Linked DNA regions of Phytoactinopolyspora mesophila. The protein of the gene in region 1 interacts with the protein of each later gene in a pairwise test. Links are inferred from orthologs where the notes say so. Each region holds a gene or a part of one and is shown on either strand. Other genes may lie near its edges.

Region 1 (10,359 bases):
GCAACCGTGCGGGCCGCTCCGATCCGTCCGACCACGAAGCCAGATGTCGGGAGCGCGACCACGGCGCCGATTGCGAGCGCCAGCAGGAGCTTGCCGAGTTCACCTGGCGTCAGCTCCAGCGAGTCGCGTACCCCAGGAATGCGTGACATCCACGACGCGAAGCCGAAGCCATTGACCGCGAAGACGAGGTAGACGGCATTTCGGGCGGTCGTCACCTGGCGCAGGGCCTGCGACGGTGGGTCGGAGCGCGACATTGGCTGCTTCCTCAGATGTGACGGGTACTCGAATCGATTCGATCGAATCGATTCGAGTAGTTATGCTGCCATGTGTTCGCTGAGGAGCGCAAGCCTGTTTCTCGCGGTGTGTACGTCTTCGACGTGGATGGCCCGCATGTGCGGGAATGCGCGTCAGAGCCGTCTATGTGGTACCAACACTCTCGTCGCAGCCACGTCAGGAGGTCAGCAGTGAGCGGACAGCGGGCGACGCTCGCGGCAGTGGCCGCGCGGGCCGGCGTGTCCCCGTCGACGGCATCACTGGCGTTCAGTGGCGCCGGGCCGGTCGCCGAAAGCACGCGGGAGCGGGTTTTCCAGGCGGCCCGTGAGCTGGGCTACTCCGGGCCGGATCCGATGGCCAGCTCGCTCCGTCGGGGGCGCTCCGGCATCGTCGGTGCCCTGATCGGCGAAAGACTGCTCTACGCGTTCCGCGATCCGGTGGCGGTCGGGCTGCTCGACGGCCTTGCTGAAGAACTCTCCACGCTGGGATCAGGACTGTTGCTGATCTCCGGCGACGCCGACCGGACCGGCCCCACACCCGCTCAGGTGGCGCGGATGCCGATGGACGTCGTGATCTTCGCTACCTGCGGTGGTGACGACGATCCCCTGCTCGATCACTTCCTGGGCCGCGGGGTTCCAGTGGTGGCCGTCGACGGCCCTCATCGAGACGACGTCGTCGTGCTCGGCATCGACGACTACGGTGGAACGCTGACGATGGCCCGCTACTTGGCCGATCTCGGCCACCGACACGTCGGGACGGTGACGTTGCCGCTGCGCCTGGACGGGCGCCGTGGGCCCATCGACGAAGCCCGGCGGAAGACGGCCGCCTACGCCGACGCTCGCCTCCGGTTGCAGGCGGTTCGAGATGTCTTCGGCAGTGTCGCCGCGGTCGAGTCGGCGACCAATCTGATCGAAGAAGGTGAGGTTGCGGCGGCGAGTCTGCTCGATGCTCCCGACCGCCCTACCGCCGTGATCGCACAGAGCGATCTGCTGGCCGTCGGGGTGATCCGCGCCGCCGTGGGCCTCGGCCTGCGAGTCCCGCAGGATCTCAGTGTCGTCGGGTTCGACGGCATCGACGCGGGATGGCTGGATGGGTGGCTGCTGACCACCATCGAACAGCCCATCGTCGAGAAGGGGCGGATGGCGGGCAGGATGGTCGTGGACATCCTGGCTGACCGGAAGCCGTCGAGCACCCAGCTACCGGTGAATATGCGCGTCGGCGCCACCACCGCGCCTCCGCCGTGACCACGGCCCCTTGCGCGGACCGAGACAGCCGCCGCGGCTAGCTCGGTACGCTGGCGCCGTGGAGGAAACAGATGAGCAGCGCCCCGCCCGGCTCGATGTGGGTGTGGTGGGAACGGGCCGCGTAGGCGCTGTGCTGGGCGCTGCGCTGGCGCGGTCCGGGCACCGGGTCGTCGCTGGTTACGGTGTGTCGGTCACCAGCCGCAGCCGGGCCGACGCCCTTCTGCCCGGACTCGAGATGCTGGAGGTGGCGGAGGTTTTCGAACGGGCCGACCTGGTCCTGCTAACCGTTCCGGACGATGTCCTGCCCGGGCTGGTCGACGGCCTGGCAAACACCGGGGCGATCCGGTCCGGGCAGTTCGTCGTACACACGAGCGGCAGGTTCGGTGTGTCGGTGCTCGACCCAGCCACCCGTGCCGGAGGTCTTCCGCTGGCCCTGCATCCGGCGATGACGTTCACCGGCACATCGGTCGATCTACAGCGTCTCGAGGGCGCCACCTTCGGCGTGACAGCGCCGGAGCTGCTGTGGCCGGTGGCCGAGGCGCTGGTGATCGAGATGGGTTCGGAGCCGGTGCGGGTGGCTGAAGACCAGCGCGCCCTCTACCACGCGGCGCTGACCCATGGTGCCAATCACCTCGTCACTCTCGTCAACGATGCGATGGACATGCTGCGCGCGGCCGGTGTTGCGTTGCCGGAGCGCTCGCTGGCGCCATTGCTCTCGGCAGCGCTCGACAACACCCTGCGTCAAGGGGACGATGCGCTGACCGGGCCGGTGTCAAGGGGCGACTCAGGCACCGTGGCCGGGCACCTCCAGGAGATCGACCGGGCGATGCCGGAAGCAACCGCTGTCTACACGGCACTGGCCAGGCGTACCGCCGGCCGAGCGCTGGCCTCCGGCCGGCTCCAGGCCACCGATGCCGAGCCGCTTCTCGAAATCCTCGCCTCCGACCCACCCGAATGATCATGTTTGGTGGGTTTTCTCGTGCCCTACCATGCCTGCAGTCCTGTTGAGGTGCGAGAAGTCCTAGGTATGTTCCGCGTGTTCGTGGCAACAATCGACCCAGGGCACGGCCGGAGCTCACCTCGGTAGTTGCCTAAGTCGACAAGTACAGGCGGCGGACAACATCCTCGATGTCCGGCTCCTCGATACTCAGATCACGTACCTCTGTCCGTTCAGCAGCGGCTTTGAGTACGGCTGCGGCCGTCGTCGTTCCCGGGACGAATGACAACCGCTGACGTAGCCCTCCGGCCTCCACCGCCACAACGCGCGTGCCGGCGATGCCCTCGAGCGGCGGCGCGGGATCCACCAGGTCCAGCATGATGACCCGCTCGGCGCCGACCCGGTCCACTAAGCCGGGTAGCCCGCCGTCGTACACCATCCGGCCGCGGTCGACGACGACGATCCGCTCGGTCAGCCGCTGGACGTCGTCCATGTCGTGAGTGGTGAGCAGCAGGCTGGTGCCGTGCAGTTCACGCTGCTCGGTGAGGAACACCCGCAGGCGCTCCTTGCTGAGCACATCCAGCCCGATCGTCGGCTCGTCGAGAATGAGCAATGACGGCGAGTGCAACAGCGCCGCGGCGATCTCACCGCGAATTCGCTGGCCGAGGGAGAGCTGGCGAACCGGCGTGTCGACGAAGGAGCCGAGATCGAGCCGGTCGATCAGCTCGTCCCGGCGCTTCGGCCAAGCATTCGACGGCAGCCGGTGGATCGCCGCGAGGGTCCGGTAGGACTCCCGCAACGGCAGGTCCCACCATAGCTGCGTGCGCTGGCCGAAAACGACGCCGATCTGTCTGGCCAGCCGTTTTCGCTGGCGCACGGGATGCAACCCGCAGGTGCGGACCGAGCCGGACGAGGGAACCAGGATTCCAGTGATCATCTTGATGGTGGTCGACTTTCCCGCACCATTGGCGCCGATGTAGCCGAGCGCCGAGCCGTCGGCCAGATCGAGGCTGAGGCCGTCGACGGCGTGGACAACGTTGCGGGTACGACGCAGCCGCCCCGCCGGCGAGCGCACGGTGAACTGCCGCCGGAGATCGCGGAGTTGAATGACCGGTTCGTTCATGAGCCTGCTCCTGTGTAGTGACGAAGACCAGCACGCCAGCCGGTGAGTGCGACGCCCCAGATGACCACGGCCATCACCGGCGAACACCAGCCGAGCCAGGCCGGGAGCCCGGGCGGGCCGGCGAGATCCAGAAGGGCAAGTGTCGGCAGATAAGCGACGAAGGCTGCCGGTACGACGAAGGTGAACAGCACCCGTACTGGAAGCGCGAAGATGCTGGCGGGATACTGCGAGGCGTACGAGCCGCCGTACGTGAACGAGTTGGAGAACTCCGAGCCCTCTACCAGCCAGAACTGGACGGCCGCGGCGCAGACGAACAAGGCCGCGAAGATGGCGGTTCCGGCGACGACGGCCAGCGCCAGAAGCGCCACCTTGTCTGGTCCCCAGCTGATGTCGTTGAGCGGAAGCGCCACACCCAGCACGACGACGGCCACTGCGGTGCGGCCCAGCCGGCGCAACGACAGGTCGCTCGTGATCAGCTGAGCGAGGACCGGCAACGGCCGCAGGAGGAAGGCGTCCAGGGTGCCCTGCCGCAAGTAGGTGGGCAGCCGGTCGGCATGGCCGACGATCATGTCGGCGAGGCTGAAGCAGATGTTGGCCAGCGCGAACAGCAGCGCGGCCGCCGCGAAGTCGAGCTCGCCGAGGACGTCGATATTGGTGAAGATGACGAAGACCTCGCCGAATTCGAGCGCTCCGATCGCGACGCTTCCCAGCACGTCCATGGCGAAGGACCGGCGGTATGCCGTCTGTGAGCGCAGCCTGGAACTGAGCAGGACTCGATATGGGTGCAGCCGTCCGGTATCAGCCACCTTGAACCACCAGCCGCTTGGCTCCCGTCCGGAACACCAGCCGACCGGCGATGATCAGTCCCGACAGCCACAGCGCCTGCGTGCCGATGAGCATGAGCGCATCGGTTCCCTCGGCGCGGGCGGTGATGACGTCGATCGGGGTCTGGATCAAGGAGGGGAACGGCGTCCAAGCGGCCGCCGTTGCCAGCCACTCAGGAAACCAATGGATCGGTACCACCATCCCGCTCAGAAACGTGCACGCGACCATGTAGAGCGTTGTCACGCCCCGCAGGTCGAGTAGCCAGAAGGCGGTCAGGTTCATCAGCCACAGGCAGGAGAACGAAACCATCACGGCGAGCAGCAGGCTCAGTGCGGCCAGGAGGTATGGGAGCGGGGTGGCGGGCAGTGCCAGGCCCGTCACCAGTGCGCCCACCAGCAGTGGTGGTGCGCCGCGGGGAATGAACGAGTATGCGGCCCGGCCCAGATCGGCTGCCATGAACGCGAGCTGTGGATCGACGGGCCGGGCCAGGTCGATGGAGATGTCGCCGGTGCGAATGCGCAGCGCGAGTTCTTGCCAGCCGAAGACGTTGACCGGCGCCAGTAGCGCCTGCGCCAGCCAGGCATAGGTGGCGCCGGTGACGGCGTCGTAGCCGCCGAGTGTGCCGCCTGCGGCGCCGATCGCACCGATGGTGATGTAGGCCTTGATCAGTCCGAAGATGGTGTTGGTGAAGGCTCCGGCGGCTGTCGCCAGCCGGTAGGTGGACCAGCGACGGAAGCCCATGGCGATGTGCGCGGTGACGACGGCGATCCGGAGGCGGACGGGTGACATGGCGGGAGAACTCCTCGGGCTCGGCGGAAGATGATGCGTTCCGACGGCCCGGGCACCCGGTCCGGTCGTGAAGGGCTCAAGATACTAGTGGCGGTCCCAGAACTCCGTCAACTCGTCTGAACCGATCACCAGTACGGTTGGACCGGGCCACTCGCAGCGGGGTGCCCGGGAGGAGCGCGGAACGTGAGCACACCGGTAGTAGCGCGTACCAGGGACGAGCTGGGCGACGCGCTGGCACAGGCCGAAACCTTGAGCGCAGTAGTCATGACGATGGGCGCGCTTCACCAGGGGCACGCCGCCCTGATGCGCGCTGCTCGCTCAGAGGTCGGCCCGGAGGGGCTGGTGATCGTGACGATCTTTGTGAATCCCCTTCAGTTCGGCGCGGGTGAGGACCTCGACCGCTATCCGCGGAGCATGGACGAGGACCTCGCCATGTGCGCGACGGAAATGGTGGACGTGGTGTTCACGCCGGAGCGCGCCGAGATCTACCCGGAAGGCGACCCGCAGGTCACCGTCGATCCAGGGCCGCTCGGCCGGGAACTCGAAGGCGCGTCACGTCCGGGACACTTCACCGGCGTGCTGACCGTCGTGGCCAAGCTGCTCAACCTGACGGTGCCCACGTACGCGATGTTCGGCGAGAAGGACTATCAGCAGCTGACCTTGGTCCGCCGGATGGTGACTGACCTGGAGATGCCGTACGAGATCGTCGGCGTGCCCACGGTGCGTGAGCCAAGCGGCCTGGCGTTGTCGAGCAGGAACCGCTATTTGAACGACGACGAGCGCCGCCTCGCCTCGTCGTTGTCGGTAGCCCTCCAGGCCGGTGCCCACGCCTCCGCGGAAGGACCTGAAGCCGTCGTAAACGCCGCACAAGCAGTGCTGGACGAGAACCCGGGTCTAGACGTGGACTATCTGGCGCTGCGGGCGGGCGACCTCGGCACCGTTTCGGGACCGGGACCGGCGCGGCTGCTCGTCGCCGCCCGGATCGGCTCGACCCGCCTGATCGACAACATCGCCGTCGACCTGGCCGGTTGATACCGCTGTGCTGATGTGCGCCGACCATGGGCGGCTTCGCCCGGAGTCAGCTGCGGCGGACGGGTGAGTGGTCGAGAGCCGGAGCCAAGAGAGCTCTGTGATGTGTTTCACATGAAGCCTTCCGGCCCGGGGCGTAGGCGGGTTGGTGTCCTCTTCCAGGCATTCACCGCGGGTCAGTCTGCAAGACACGGGCGCTAAAAGGATGTGGGAGGCCGTAGGCTTGCCAGGCGTGACCGAAGTTCGAATACCGCGCCAGCTCCTGACCGAGCAACCAGGCTGGGCAGAGCAGGCTGATGTGGTCGTCGTCGGCAGTGGCATCGCCGGTCTGACAACCGCTCTCGAGGCCCGGAAGGCCGGGCGTGTCCTCCTGGTCACGAAGACGAGCCTGTCCGCTGGTTCCACGGCGTGGGCGCAGGGAGGCATCGCGGCGGCGCTCGGTCCTGAAGACAGCCCGGACCAGCACCTGCGGGACACCCTGGTGGCCGGTGTTGGACTCTGCGATGAGACGGCCGTGCGCACCTTGGTGACCGAAGGGCCGTGGCGGGTTCGCGAGCTGGCGGCGCTCGGTGCGGAATTCGAGCGGGCCGACGACGGCACCATAGCCCTGACCAGGGAAGGCGGCCATCGGCGAGACCGCATCGCACATGCTGGCGGCGACGCCACCGGCAAGGAGATCTCCCGAGCCCTCATCGAAGCGCTGCGAGCGGTAGAGGAAGACCCCGGCATCCAGGTCATCGAACATGCTCTGGTGACCGACGTGCTGACCGATTCGACCGGGCGGGCTTGCGGTGTCGCGCTGCACGTCATCGGTGAAGGACGTATTGACGGCGTTGGAGCCGCGCTGGGACGGGCGGTGGTTCTCGCCACAGGTGGCCTCGGCCAGGTGTACGCCTCGACGACCAACCCGTCGGTTGCCACTGGCGACGGTGTTGCCGCGGCGCTTCGCGCCGGTGCGGAGGTCGTCGACCTCGAGTTCGTCCAGTTTCATCCAACGGTCCTTTGGCTCGGCCGCTCGGCCAAGGGGCAACAGCCCTTGATCTCTGAGGCGGTGCGGGGTGAAGGTGCACATCTGCGAGACGTCGAAGGCCGCCGGTTCATGGTCGGCCAGCACCAACTCGCCGAGCTTGCCCCGCGGCACGTGGTGGCGAAGGGCATCGTCACGGCGATGGCCGAGACCGGGGCAGAACACGTCTGGCTCGATGCCAGGCATCTCGGCGCCGCTTTTCTCGAGGAGCGTTTCCCGACCATCGTCGCCCGTTGCCGTTCCTACGGCATCGATCCCGCGACGGATCTGGTCCCCGTTGCTCCAGCGCAGCACTATGCCAGCGGCGGGGTGTGGACAAGCGGACGTGGGCGGAGCACCGTCCCAGGGCTTTACGCCTGTGGTGAGGTGGCGTGCACGGGAGTGCACGGTGCCAATCGGTTGGCGTCCAATTCGCTGTTGGAAGGGCTGGTCTGGGGGCATCGAATCGCCGTCGATCTGGCGGAGAGCCTCGCCGGTGTGCCCATCGGTGATCCGGTGCCGCGGCCCGGAGGTACTGGGCTGCTGAATGCCGATGCCGGGCGCTTCGTTCAGGCGGCAATGACGGCCGGCGCCGGTGTGCTGCGTTCCGGCAGCTCATTGGCGACACTGCAGGCGCGTCTCGCGCAGTTGAGCGAGGAACGCAGTAGTACGGTTCCCACGCCACTCGCGTGGGAGACCACCAACCTGCATGCTGTGGCAGTTACGCTCGGACGTCATGCCGCAATGCGTGAGGAGACCCGCGGGGGTCATTGGCGGGAGGATTTCCCGGAGCGCGACGACGCCCGCTGGCGCGGGCATCTGGTGAGCACACTGGATCCGGACGGGATCCTAGGGACGACATTTCAGCCTATGAGGGAGAAGTAATGAGTCTGGCCGAGTCGGTGACGAGCGCCCTGCGTGACGCGAGCCTCGACCCGCTCTACGTGGAAGACCTGGTCCGGGCGACACTCGAGGAAGACTTGGCTGGTGGCGTCGACATCACGAGCGAAGCGACCATCCCGGCCGGTCAGCGGGCAAGGGCCACGTTGGCCACCCGCCAGGAGGGCGTGGTCGCCGGACTGCCGGTGATCGAGACAGTCTTCTCCGCCACCAGCGACGACGTCGTACTCGAGCGGCGTGTAGCCGACGGCAGCTGGGTGGAGCCAGGCACGCCGGTGCTCACGGTCACCGGTCTGACACGTGAGATCCTGGCCGCGGAACGGACGGCGCTGAACCTGGGTTCGCGGCTCTCCGGTATCGCGACGGCTACCAGCCAGTGGGTTTACGAGCTTCGCGGCACCCGGACGGTGGTGCGCGACACCCGGAAGACCACGCCGTTGCTCCGGCCCCTGGAGAAGTACGCGGTGCGGGTCGGCGGCGGCGAGAACCATCGGTTCTCCTTGTCGGAAGCCGCATTGATCAAAGACAACCACATTGTGGCGGCGGGTGGCATCACCGCCGCGTTTCGCGCTGTCAAGCAGGCGTCGCCGGAGATACCGGTGGAGGTGGAGGTCGACGACGTCGCCGGCGCGGTCGAGGCGGTCGAGGCCGGTGCCGAGCTGGTGCTGCTCGACAACTTCTCGGTGGACGAGGTCCGCGAGGCGGTCGCTGTTGTCGGCGGCCGGGCTCGTCTAGAGGTCAGCGGTGGTCTGACCCTCGACGGTGCTCGTGCCTACGCCGAAACGGGCGTCGACTATCTCTCGGTCGGTGCTTTGACGCATTCCGTCGTCGCGCTCGACCTCGGGCTGGATGTGGAACAGGTGCAGAGCATGCCTGGTCACCAGCAGCAGTGGTCTTCCCGGCGTGCGGACATGAATCTGGTCCGGGAGCAGCGATACGCCGATACGGCCGAGAACCCGGTGTTCGGCTAGCCCGCCCGGGCGCAGACGGGAGACACCCCATGTTGCTCGCGATCGATGTCGGTAATACCGAGACGGTGGTCGGCCTTCTCGACGGCCTCGAGGTGAAGCACCACTGGCGGGTATCCACCGTGGCCAACCGGACCGCGGATGAGTTGATGGCGTTGTTGCGCGGGCTGTTCACCGGTGTTCACGATCACGATGTGGACGGCGTCGCCGTGTGCTCCACCGTTCCAGCGGTGCTGCGCCCGGTACGGGCCCTGGTCGAGCGCTATTACCCGAACGTGCCGTCGGTGCTGGTTGAGCCCGGGGTGCGCACCGGCGTGCCCGTTCTGACGGAGAATCCGCGCGAGGTCGGCTCCGACCGTGTCGTCAACACGTTGGCGGCGATCCATCTATTCGGTGGGCCGTGCATCGTCGTCGATTTCGGTACGGCTACCACGTTCGACGTCGTGTCGGCCAAGGGCGAGTACATCGGCGGCGCGATCGCCCCAGGCATCGGCGTCTCGCTGGACGCGCTCGGCGATGCCGGAGCTCAGCTGCGCAGGGTTGAACTGGCCGCGCCGCGTTCGGTGATCGCGAAGAACACGGTCGAGGCACTGCAGTCCGGCGCTTTGTACGGGTTCAGTGGTCAGGTGGACGGAATCGTGACTCGGATGGCACACGAGCTCGCCGTGTCGCTGGACGGCCTGCCGGTTATCGCCACCGGTGGCCTCGCGACGGTGGTGTTGGACGAGGCCGCGACGATCAACCGCCACGAGCCGTGGTTGACGCTGATCGGCTTGGGTCTCGTCTTCGACCGGAATCTCAACTCGGCTGGGACAGAAGAGCGCCGAGGTCACCGACTTGCCCCAGGTGGGTGAGCTTCTCGGGGTTGATGACACTGTGCATCGTGTGAATCTGCCCGTCGGCGACACCGAAGGTCAGGACGCCGAGCACCTCGTCGCGGGGTGAGAAGACCCGGAGCGCCGGCTGGCCGTTGGCTTCCACGGGTTCGATGCGCATTCCCACCCGGGCGCTCTGTTTGAGCAGTCCGATGAAGAACCGCGCGACCTGCACGGGACCGCCGACCGGGTGCTCGAGAGCCGGTGCGTTGCCGCCACCGTCTCCGACGAAGACGACATCGTCAGCGAGTAGCTGATGCAGCGCTTCCATGTTGCCCTCGTTGGCGGCAGTGAGAAAGCTCTTGGCCAGTTCTGCCTGGTGCTGCCGGTCGGCTTCGAACCTCGGGCGCCGCTCAGCAATCGCTCGCTTGGCTCTCGCGAGAATCTGGC
Region 2 (10,199 bases), on another replicon or contig:
CTTCACCCGTCAGGCCGACGACCCGAGCCCACACAGCCGCGCCGTGCTGCGCACCAAGACGCTCAGCCTCGCCGCCAGCACCCTTGCGTTGTACCTGTACCAGCAGTACCTGGCCGCGCCGGACAGCCCGGTCGTCGAATCCACCGACATGATCGACTACATGATGGCGTACAAGCGCGCCGACGACACCGACGAAGCGTCGTTCCACAAGAAGATCCTCGCCGCCATCAAGTCGCTCGACGACGCCGCCATCATCAAGCCGGTCAAAGGCACCGACCGCTATGTCATCCACGGGGCCATCACCTCGATCCTGACCGCGGATCGCGTGGAAGCCCTGACACAGAGGTACCGCGCTATCGCCCGTGGCGAGGCGATCCCGGAAGGCCTCGTCGCAGATGGGATCGACAACAATGACTGACGACATCGGCAAGCGCACCATCTTCCTCGGCCAGTTCCGGCTGGTGCGACTGCAGGTGATCAACTGGGGCACGTTCAACGGGTACAAGGACCTTCCCGTCGAAGAACGCGGTGTGTTGTTCACCGGCCCGTCCGGGTCAGGGAAATCGTCTCTGATGGACGCCCATTCGGCCGTGCTCCTACCGACCCATGACCAGCGTTTCAACGCATCGGCCGACCTGAACGTGCGAGGGGCGAAGCAGGGCACCCGCAGCGTCGCGGACTACGTGCGAGGTGCGTGGTCGGAGACCAACGACGAGCACAACCGGTCCAAAGTGCGCTACCTGCGCGGCGGCAAACCCACCTGGTCGGCGATCGCGGCCACCTACGCCGACGGGGTGGACGCCATCACCACCGCCGTCGTCGTCAAGTGGTTCACCGGTGCCGAAACCGACGGCGCATCGCTGAAAACGATGTACCAGCTGCACCACGGCCACCTCGACCTCACCGTGCTGGAGGAGTGGGCGCAGCGCAACTTCGATACCCGCTGGTTCAAGCAGACCCACCCTGCGCACTATCCGGACAGCCAGGCTGCCTACGTGCGAGAACTCGGCAAACGCATCGGCCTCGGCAACTCGAAGACCGCGTTGTCCCTTCTGGGCAAGGCGAAGGCGATGAAGAACGTCGGTGACCTGAACCTCTTCATCCGCGGCAACATGCTCGACGAACCAGGCACCTTCGACGCGGCACAGAAGATGCTGGATGCGTTCACCCCGCTGAACGAGGCATACGAAACGGCCCGCCGGGCGCACGCACAGGAGAAGGTACTGCGCGAGGTGCCCGAGAGCTGGACGGCCTACCGGGAGTCAGGGCAGACCCACAACCTCGCCGAGACTCTGCTGGGTGCCCCAATGGAGCACTACGTGCGCGGCGTCCATGTGCAGGCGATCCGAGAAGCACTGGATGCGCTCGACCACGAGATCAAGTCCCTCGACGCCGACCTCGGCGAGCAGGAGCGCCGCTATGAGGAAGCGAAGTCGGCCTACGTGTCCTTGGACGAGCAGCTGCGGCGCGAAGGTCAAGCCCTGGAGGAAGTGAAACTGCGCCTCGACGCCGCCAATCGCGAGGTGGAGGCGCGCGAGCGGACCCACCGCACGTACCGCACGCTGGTCGAGCGCATCGGTGAGCCGTGCCCCGAGGACGAGCAGACCTTCGTCGCGCTGCGGCAGAAGCTCCCCCGCATTCTGGAGCGGGCCCACCAGGACAAGGCAGAGATCGAGCCGCGGCGGCATGCCGTGTTCGCCGCCTCGGGCCAGGCCCGCAAGCAGCATGAGACCAAGGCCACCGAGCTTGCGACGCTACAGGCATCCCGTTCATTGATACCCCGCCGCGAAGCCGACCGCCGGGAGATGATCGCCGACGGCGCGGGCGTGGCCGTCACCGAACTGCCGTACGCGGCGGAACTCATCGACGTGGACGAAGCCGAGGAACAATGGCGTCCGGCGGCTGAGAAGGTGCTCCGGGCCTTCGGATTGCGGCTGCTGGTCCCTGCCGCGCATCAACGGGCGGTTCAGCAGTTCATCGACAACCACGACATGCGCGGCGTGGTCGAGTACAGCGTCGTACCCGCCGAGAGCACGGCGGCTGACCGGGCCGAGCCAGGCACGCTGGCCAGCAAGCTCACTGTCGACGAGACCCACACCGCCGGCCCGTGGCTGGCCGGCCAGCTGGCCGGCAGGTTCGACCACGTCTGCGTCCAGACCTCGGAAGAACTCGATCAGCACCGCACAGCGGTCACCCTGAACGGCACCGTGAAACTGCCCGGGAGCCACTACCGCAAGGACGATCGCCGGGCGCTCACCGATCCGGCGTCATACATCCTCGGTGGCGACATCCGAGCAAAAGTTGCGGCCCTGGAAGCCGAGGTCGCCCGCCTGGCCGAGGCCGAGAAGCAGGCTCGAGCGGAGGCCGACGAGCTGGACCAGCGCTACCGCCAGGTGGAGTCCACCATCGAGGCCGCCACGCAACTCGAAGGGTTCACGAGCTGGATGCAGCTCGACCACTGGTCGGCCACGGCTAGCGCACAGGGCTACGCCGAGCGCATCGAGCAGCTCAGAGCGGACAACGTCGACCTGCAGCGGCTCGAAGACGACCGCGGCGCAGCCGAGGCACGGTGGCAATCCGTTGCCGATGCCCGCTCAGACCTGCGGAACAAGCTCAGCGCCCTGCGCGCCCGGCAGACCAGCTGGCTCAACATGCTTGAGAACGAGACCGCCGAACCACACGGCACCAGCAACGACGCTCACCGCTCCTACCTCGACCAGGTGTTCGCCGATCTCGAGCTCGCGGTCACGCCCGACAACCTCGCCCAGGTCCGGGTCGCGTTCCGCAAAGAGCTCGAACGACGACGAGACGCGGCCGAAGCCGACCGCCGCTACGCACACGCGCGGCTGAAGTCAGCCATCGAGCGGTTCGTCGAGGAATGGCCCGATTCCGCGCCCGACGCCAGCGGAGACGTCGACCGCTCCGGCGCGGACTTCGCCGCTTTGCACGCCGATATCGTGCGCCGTCGCCTGCCCAATGCGATGGGCCGTTTCCAGCAAATGATCAGTGAAGACATGGTGCCGTCGATCAGCGTCTTGCAACGCGCGATCGAGAACGCGGCCAACGAGATCCAGAGCCGGATCGACATGGTCAACTCGGGGCTTTCCCGCGTCGAGTTCAATCCGGGAACCCACCTCCAAATCGCCTACCAGGCGACGCCACCCGCCGAGGTCAAGGAGTTCCGGGGCAACGTCGATGCCTTGCTGCGCGACGCGCCCGCCGCACGACGTGACCCGGAGAAGCTGCTGGGGCAATTCCGCCGGGTGCGTGCCTTGATGACACGCTTCACCGACGACGACGCCGAGTCCCGGCGGTGGCGGGATGCCGTGCTGGACGTCCGGACCAGCTACTTCTTCTACGGCATCGAAAAAGGTGCCGATCACGACATCGTGTCGACGTATCGGAACACCGCGTCGAGTTCCGGCGGCGAGCAGGAAAAGCTGGTGGCGTTCTGTCTGGCTGCGGCGCTGAGTTACAACCTCGCAGACCCGGACTCCGAGGGCCGGCCGCATTTCGCTCCGTTGATGCTGGACGAGGCGTTCAGCAAGTCCGACGAGGCGTTCTCCCAGCAGGCGCTGGCCGCGTTCGACGAGTTCGGATTCCAGATGATCATTGCCGCCCCGATCCGGATGTCCGGGATCCTCGAACCGTTCATCGGTCAGGTCGTGCTGGTCGACAAACGGGTAGCGGCCGATGGCGCCCGGTCCAACGCGACGTCGGCAACCTTCAGCGACTTGACTCCCCGCCAGGGCCGTACCGCCGCCAGCGTCCCGGCAGACTGACCGTTTGTTGTGAAAATGCCATCAAACACGCGCGTATCAGGGGGAAACTGGTAGGACTCCGGTCAGCGTCCGGAAGGAACGAGGTCGCTATGAACGACTCGGACCACACCAGCCGACCCCGCAACCTGCTGTTTGCCGTCGCGGCGGTCATACTCAGCCTGGCGATCGGCTTGCTCATCGGAGCCACTGCGGGCGGGACGGACACGTCGCTTCCCGAATCCTGTGAACAGGCCCTGCGCGCGGCGGAAAGCCTGGCCGAAGTCATCGAGTCCGAGTGGGCCACCGCATCGGCCGCGGTTGATGCGGCTCAAACCGCCTTGGCGGACTCGGACCTGACGGCGCTGACCTCCGACTGCCGCGCCGAGACCTGACGGGATCAGAGCAGGCCGACGACCTTCTGCGCCACGTCTACCGGCGCCATGTGTGTCGTGTCGACGACCGCGGCATCGTCTCGCAGCCAGGCCAACGCGTCTCGGTAAGGCGAAATATGCTCCAGCCGCCAGTCCCGCGCCCCGGATTCGACCTGGTCGGATTCGATGCGCCGCACCAGCTCGTCGTCGTCGACGTGCAGCAGCACATGCCGCACATCGATACCGTGCTCGCGTAATCCGGCGAATATCTCGTTTGCATATTCGCGCCGCAGCAACGTCATAGGCACCACCAGCGTCCCGCCATAATGCTGGAGGATCTGATGGGCTGTCTCGGTCACCAGCGCGCGCCACGCCGGCCAATCCTGGAAATCTCCGACCGGCTCGGTGATGAACCGCCGGAGCATGAAGCCGACACACTCCGGATCGAACGTCCTGGCATCAGGCATCACCTCGACGAGCTCCTCGGCTGCCGTGGTCTTTCCCGCGCCGAACGTTCCGTTCAGCCACACGATCATCGGTTTCACGCCGCACAGGCTATCTCCATCGGCCGCGGCAGCCGACGCCCCGGGCTCCCAAAGATGCCGGGATCCGACAACGATCCTGTTCGACGGCGGGCTTGTCCTGCACGTGAACCTACGGAAGCACCGCTGGGCGTAGCTCTGGTTGGATGACGATGTGGTGCAAGAACGCCCCGAGGACGAGCTACTCGACATCGTCGACAAGTCCGACCGCGTCGTCAGCCAGGCACGGCGGGCCGACGCCTACGCACACCGGCTGCGGCATCGGTCGACATTCGTCCTGGTACGCAACGCCGGCGGCGCGATCTTCGTGCACCGCCGGACCGCGTCCAAGCTGATCTTCCCGTCACGGTATGACATGTTCGTCGGCGGCGTTGTGCGTGCGGGAGAGACGTATGACGATGCGGCGCATCGCGAAGCCGAGGAGGAACTCGGGGTCTCGGGACTGCCCGCACCCACCCCGCTGCTCCGATTCCTGTATGAGGATGCGGACTTCACCTGGTGGGCCGCGGTCTACGAGGTGCGCTGCGACGCCCTGGTCAATCCGCAGGCCGAAGAGGTTGACTGGTACTCGTTCCTGACCGTCGGCGAAATCCAGGCAAAACTCGATGTCTGGCCGTGGACGCCGGACAGCCTGGAGGCGTTCGCGCGGCTACAGGCTGCCTGAAGCCATCCGGCGGCGGCCAGCGTTGACGGCGCTGCAGGACGTTATCTTGCGTCCTGCGGGGCGTGCGCTCCAGACCTCGCCGTGCAGGACTTACCGTGACGTCCTGCAGGTGGCGAATGAGAAAATCAGGTCGTGACAGTCACGCGGAAGTTTGCCGGGTACGAGTTCGACGATGACGCCTCGCGAGTCGACCGCGAGGTGGTCTGGAGTTTCCTCTCCGAACACGCGTATTGGGGGCGTTGGCGCAGTCGCGAGATCGTCGATGCACAGATCGATGGTGCGTGGCGCGTCGTAGGTGCGTACGAGCCGGCCGGGGACGGCGCGGAAGCCGGGGAAATGGTCGGCTTTGCGCGCGCGCTGTCCGACGGCGTGTCCATCGCCTACCTGGCCGACGTATTCGTCGACTTCGCCCACCGCGGCAGGGGCGTGGGGGCATCGCTGGTGGCGGCGATGATCGAGGACGGTGCCGGCGCCGACTTGCGATGGATGCTGCACACCGCCGACGGGCACGATCTCTACGCCAAGTTCGGCTTCACCGCACCCGAGCACAACAGGTACATGGAGCGCGCGGAGCGTCGACCGGAGCCGACTTCGCGTCTGTCCGATTGACTCGCGTTGCAGAACGTCAGGTTGCGTCCTGCAGAGGGTGCACCCCAGGCCTCCTCCTGCAGGACGTTGAGTCGCGTCCCGCGGGGTTCAGGCGGCAGCGGCACGCCGGCAGCGAGCCAGCAGTCGCGCAACCTGATTCATGAACGCGTCTGGCTCCAGCCGAAGCCCAATCACCGGGATGCGCAGCACCCCGTCACCATGGACGAAGAGATGGTTCTGCCGTAGCGCATCGCTGATCGCCATGCCCGGATCCAGGTGCTGTGCTCCCTCTATCTCCACGACAATCCCCCATTGATCCCAGTAGACGTCCAGGTAGATCCGCCCATTCGGGCCACGCCGGACTACCTGACGGGTCGGTTCGGGCAAGCCGCGGGCACGGCACATGCGGGCGAAGTCCAGCTCGCCCATGGACTGGACGCCATTCACGAGATCAGCCAGGACCGTACGGAGGAAGGCACGGCGGCGGTGCCGTTTGACCGACGAGAACGCTTCACTCAACGCTTCTGCACCAAAGATCCGCTGCTGGATCGGCATCAGCCACAACAAAGCAGCCTGGCGGTTCGTCACCGCCCAGAGTGCCGCTCGCACGGCAGCGATCTCCGGGCGGACACGCGGCAGGCCGTGGCCGAGCACATCGTCCGGCTTCCTGCGCCGCGTCTCGTAGACCCGCACGCCCGGCAGCTTGCGGTACCGGCTGCCACGAGATACCGACACCTGCAGGACCGGTGCCTCGAATCCGCGCAGCCCGGCTGCTTGCAGGGCGCTCACTCCATCTAGCGCCGCATCGGCGCCAACCTCCCAGACGGCACGCCACCACAATGCGGACTGATCAAGGGTTCCGGTGTGCACGGCGATGGTCTGCCGGCCGTGTGAGCGCCACCTGCCAGCCCGCAGCTGGGCCTTGACCTGCCACCGCGTCAGGCCAAGCGAGTAGAGCTGGCGTCGGGAGATGACACCGCTCTGGTCGGCGGCGAGCCGTTCAACGTCTGGATAGCGCATGGGTGTGACCCTTCCCGCAGGCCCAAGCCCGTTCAAGATGCGGCGACCCATCTGTGGACAACCCGCGCCCAACGTCCTGCGCCCCAGCTCCCCCGCGGTGTGGCGTCCTGCAGACCGAGTGCCCTGGGCATCAGCCGGCAGGACGCAAGAAGCACTCGTCCCGCGACTCCCGCGCAACGTCCTGCGCCCCGAGCGCCCCAGGCCTCAACCTGCAGGACGCACCGCGACGTCCGGCAGATAGGATCGGCACCGACCATCCGACGTCACGGCAGGAACACCGGTGAGGGCGCTCGCGCCTGAATCCGGGGCGGTCCCGCCACTGTGACCGGGGAGTCGGCTCTCACCATGAGGCCACTGGGTGCTCCGTCCAAGACAGGGCGCCTGGGAAGGCCGAAGAACCGGCGCCGATCCGGGAGCCAGGACACTGCCCGACGTCGCCACCGATCCGGGTGCGGGAAACGCCCGAGAGAGGACGCTATGAGCCAGCCCCGCCTTCTGCTGCTGTCCACCGCCGACACAGATCTGCTGACCGCGATCCGCGCGGACGATCGCTGGATGGTCGCCAACCCAGCGCGTACACCTGCCGGGCAGGTCTCCACGCTGCTCGAGGACGTCGATGTCGCCGTGGTCCGGCTTCTGGGCGGACGCGAGGCCTGGCCCGAAGGACTCGACGCGGTCCGGGCCTCCGGCATCCCCACCGTCGTCGTCAGCGGCGAATCCAGCCCCGACGCCCAGTTGCACGCGTTGTCCACCGTGCCGTCCGGCGTCGCGACGGAGACCCAGCGCTACCTCGTGGCGGGCGGGCCGGTCAACCTCGCGCAGCTGGCGGCGTTCCTGTGCGACACCATCCTGCTCAACGGTGAAGGCTTCGAGCCGCCCGCCGAGCAGCCGCGCTTCGGCATTCACGTGCCACCCGGCGCACAGGCCGCTGACCTGGACAGTGAACCCGTCCAGCCGGGCAAGCCAGTGATCGGCGTGGTGTTCTACCGCTCACACGAACTCTCCGGGAACACCGCCTTCATCGACGCGCTGTGCGAACAGATCGAAGCCGTCGGCGGCATCCCGCTACCGATCTTCACCGACACCCTGCGCGGCGCCGACCGCGAAGAGTACGCGGGTCTTCGCGAACAGCTCGGCCGCGCCGACGTCGTCATCACCACGGTGCTGGCAAGCGGGGGGCTCGTCGCCGGCAAGGCCGCGGCGGGTGAGGACGACGACGCCTGGAGCACGGCCATCTTCACCGAGCTCGGCGTCACGGTGCTGCAGGGCCTCACCCTGACCAGCACCCGGGAAGCCTGGAGCGAAAGCGACGGCGCCATGAACCCGATGGATGCGGCCACTCAGGTCGCGCTCCCGGAGTTCGACGGCCGGATCATCGGCGTCCCGTTCTCTTTCAAGGAGGTCGGCGCGGACGGCGTCCCGCACTACGTCGCCGATCCCGAACGCGCCCGGCGCCTGGCCGGCATCGCGGTGCGCACCGCCCGGCTCCGGCACACCCCCAATGCACAGAAGCGGATCGCGCTGGTGCTGTCCAGCTATCCAACCAAACACGCCCGCGTCGGAAACGCCGTTGGGCTCGACACACCGGCCAGCGCCGTCGAAGTGCTACGCAGCCTGCGCGCGGCCGGCTACGACATCGGAGATCTGGACCTCGACGCGCTCGGGCGCGGCGCGGGTGAGGACGGCGCGGACCTTCCGCCAGGCGACGCACTGGTCCATCAGCTGATCGCGGCGGGCGGGCACGACGTCGAGTGGCTGACCGAAGAGCAGCTGGCCAGCGCGGCCGCCAGCATCCCCGCCTCGCAGTACCGACAGTGGTTCGCGACCCTCCCGGAGGCACTGCGCGAGGACATCGTGGCGGCCTGGGGGGAGGCGCCCGGCGAGCTCTACGTCGACACCAGCGGCGACGAGCCGTCCATCGCGCTGGCGGGCCTGATCTTCGGCAACGTCGTTCTGATGATCCAGCCGCCACGCGGCTTCGGCGAGAACCCGGTGGCGATCTACCACGACCCCAACCTCGCGCCTTCCCACCACTACGTCGCCGCGTACCGGTGGCTACAGGAATCGGTGACCGACGGCGGGTTCGGCGCGCACGCGGTTGTCCACCTCGGCAAACACGGCACACTGGAGTGGCTGCCCGGCAAGGGGCTCGGCCTGTCCGACGATTCCGCGCCGGACGCCGTCCTGGGCGATCTGCCGCTGATCTACCCGTTCATCGTCAACGATCCCGGCGAGGGCACCCAGGCCAAGCGGCGAGCCCATGCCGTCCTGATCGACCACATGATCCCGCCGATGGCCCGCGCCGACACCTACGGCGACCTGGCGAAGCTGGAGCAGCTCCTGGATGAGTATGCGACGGTTGCCGAGCTGGACCCGGCGAAGGCGCCCACCGTCCGGAACCAGATCTGGGAGCTGGTCACCCAGGCCGAATTGCACCGGGACCTCCACACCGAACACATGCCCGGCGAGGACGACTTCGACGATTTCGTTCTGCACATCGACGGGTACCTATGCGAGATCAAGGACGTGCAGATCCGCGACGGCTTGCACGTGCTCGGCCGCGCGCCGGAAGGCGACGAACTGGTCAACGACGTGCTCGCGGTGTTGCGGGCGCGACAGGTGTTCGGCGGCGAGACGGCGCATCGTGGGCTGCGTGGCGCCATCGCCGACTGGGCCGGGCTGGACGAGCAGGTGCTCCTGGCCGAACCGGGCGCTGCCGTGGAGCAGAGCGTCGGTGTCCGGTCCCTGTTCGGCATCGCCAGCGTCCTGCAGAGCGAGCGCCAGGACCCTCACTCTGCAGGACACAACAATGACGACGCCCCCACCGCGCCCGCGCTGGCGTCGCGGACCGGGTCGGACGTCGTCGACCTGCTCGAAACCACCGCTCGGGCGCTGGTCGAGGAGCTGGCCCGCCGCGACTGGCAACCACAGGAAGCCAAGAGTGTCGTCGCCGATGTACTCGGCGCCGACGTGGACAATGTTGCCGAGGTGCTGCGCTTCGGCGCCGAGCAGTTGGTCCCACGGCTGGCCCGCACCACGGACGAGATCACCAACACCATCGGGGCGCTGGACAACCGCTACGTCCCGCCGGGCCCCTCCGGTTCACCGACGCGCGGCCTGGTCAATGTGTTGCCCACCGGTCGCAACATGTACTCCGTCGACCCCAAGGCGATCCCGTCGCGCAACGCGTGGGACGTCGGCGTCGCGCTCGGCGACTCGCTGCTGCGCCGGCACAAAGCCGATACCGGGGCTG

Evidence for each region.
Region 2: the proteins of panC (region 1) and F7O44_RS24960 interact in binary tests that used the Escherichia coli proteins (3 or more experiments, as listed by UniProt). The link is inferred for Phytoactinopolyspora mesophila from one-to-one orthologs.

The regions. Positions count from the first base shown.
Region 1 is NZ_WLZY01000004.1:265,966-276,324, forward strand. Bases 4,433-7,298 are described here. They hold panC (pantoate--beta-alanine ligase), read left to right. Parts: upstream 4,433-5,374; coding sequence 5,375-6,223; downstream 6,224-7,298. Other genes in these bases: F7O44_RS13630 (ABC transporter permease), read right to left, coding at 4,433-5,191; F7O44_RS13640 (L-aspartate oxidase), read left to right, coding at 6,426-7,298. Also shown: F7O44_RS13605 (MFS transporter), read right to left, coding at 1-254; F7O44_RS13610 (LacI family DNA-binding transcriptional regulator), read left to right, coding at 465-1,517; F7O44_RS13615 (DUF2520 domain-containing protein), read left to right, coding at 1,576-2,475; F7O44_RS13620 (ABC transporter ATP-binding protein), read right to left, coding at 2,609-3,577; F7O44_RS13625 (ABC transporter permease), read right to left, coding at 3,574-4,383; more of F7O44_RS13630, read right to left, coding at 4,376-4,432; more of F7O44_RS13640, read left to right, coding at 7,299-8,111; nadC (carboxylating nicotinate-nucleotide diphosphorylase), read left to right, coding at 8,111-9,097; F7O44_RS13650 (type III pantothenate kinase), read left to right, coding at 9,127-9,948; F7O44_RS13655 (RNA polymerase sigma-70 factor), read right to left, coding at 9,893-10,359. UniProt on the Escherichia coli protein: Catalyzes the condensation of pantoate with beta-alanine in an ATP-dependent reaction via a pantoyl-adenylate intermediate.
Region 2 is NZ_WLZY01000011.1:71,123-81,321, reverse strand. The notes cover bases 3,878-6,583. They hold F7O44_RS24960 (NUDIX domain-containing protein), read left to right. Parts: upstream 3,878-4,828; coding sequence 4,829-5,338; downstream 5,339-6,583. Other genes in these bases: F7O44_RS24950 (hypothetical protein), read right to left, coding at 6,035-6,583; F7O44_RS32100 (GNAT family N-acetyltransferase), read left to right, coding at 5,471-5,947; F7O44_RS24965 (P-loop nucleotide/nucleoside kinase family protein), read right to left, coding at 4,159-4,668; F7O44_RS24970 (hypothetical protein), read left to right, coding at 3,878-4,153. Outside these bases: F7O44_RS24980 (DUF4194 domain-containing protein), read left to right, coding at 1-418; F7O44_RS24975 (ATP-binding protein), read left to right, coding at 411-3,782; more of F7O44_RS24970, read left to right, coding at 3,872-3,877; more of F7O44_RS24950, read right to left, coding at 6,584-6,946; cobaltochelatase subunit CobN, read left to right, coding at 7,424-10,199.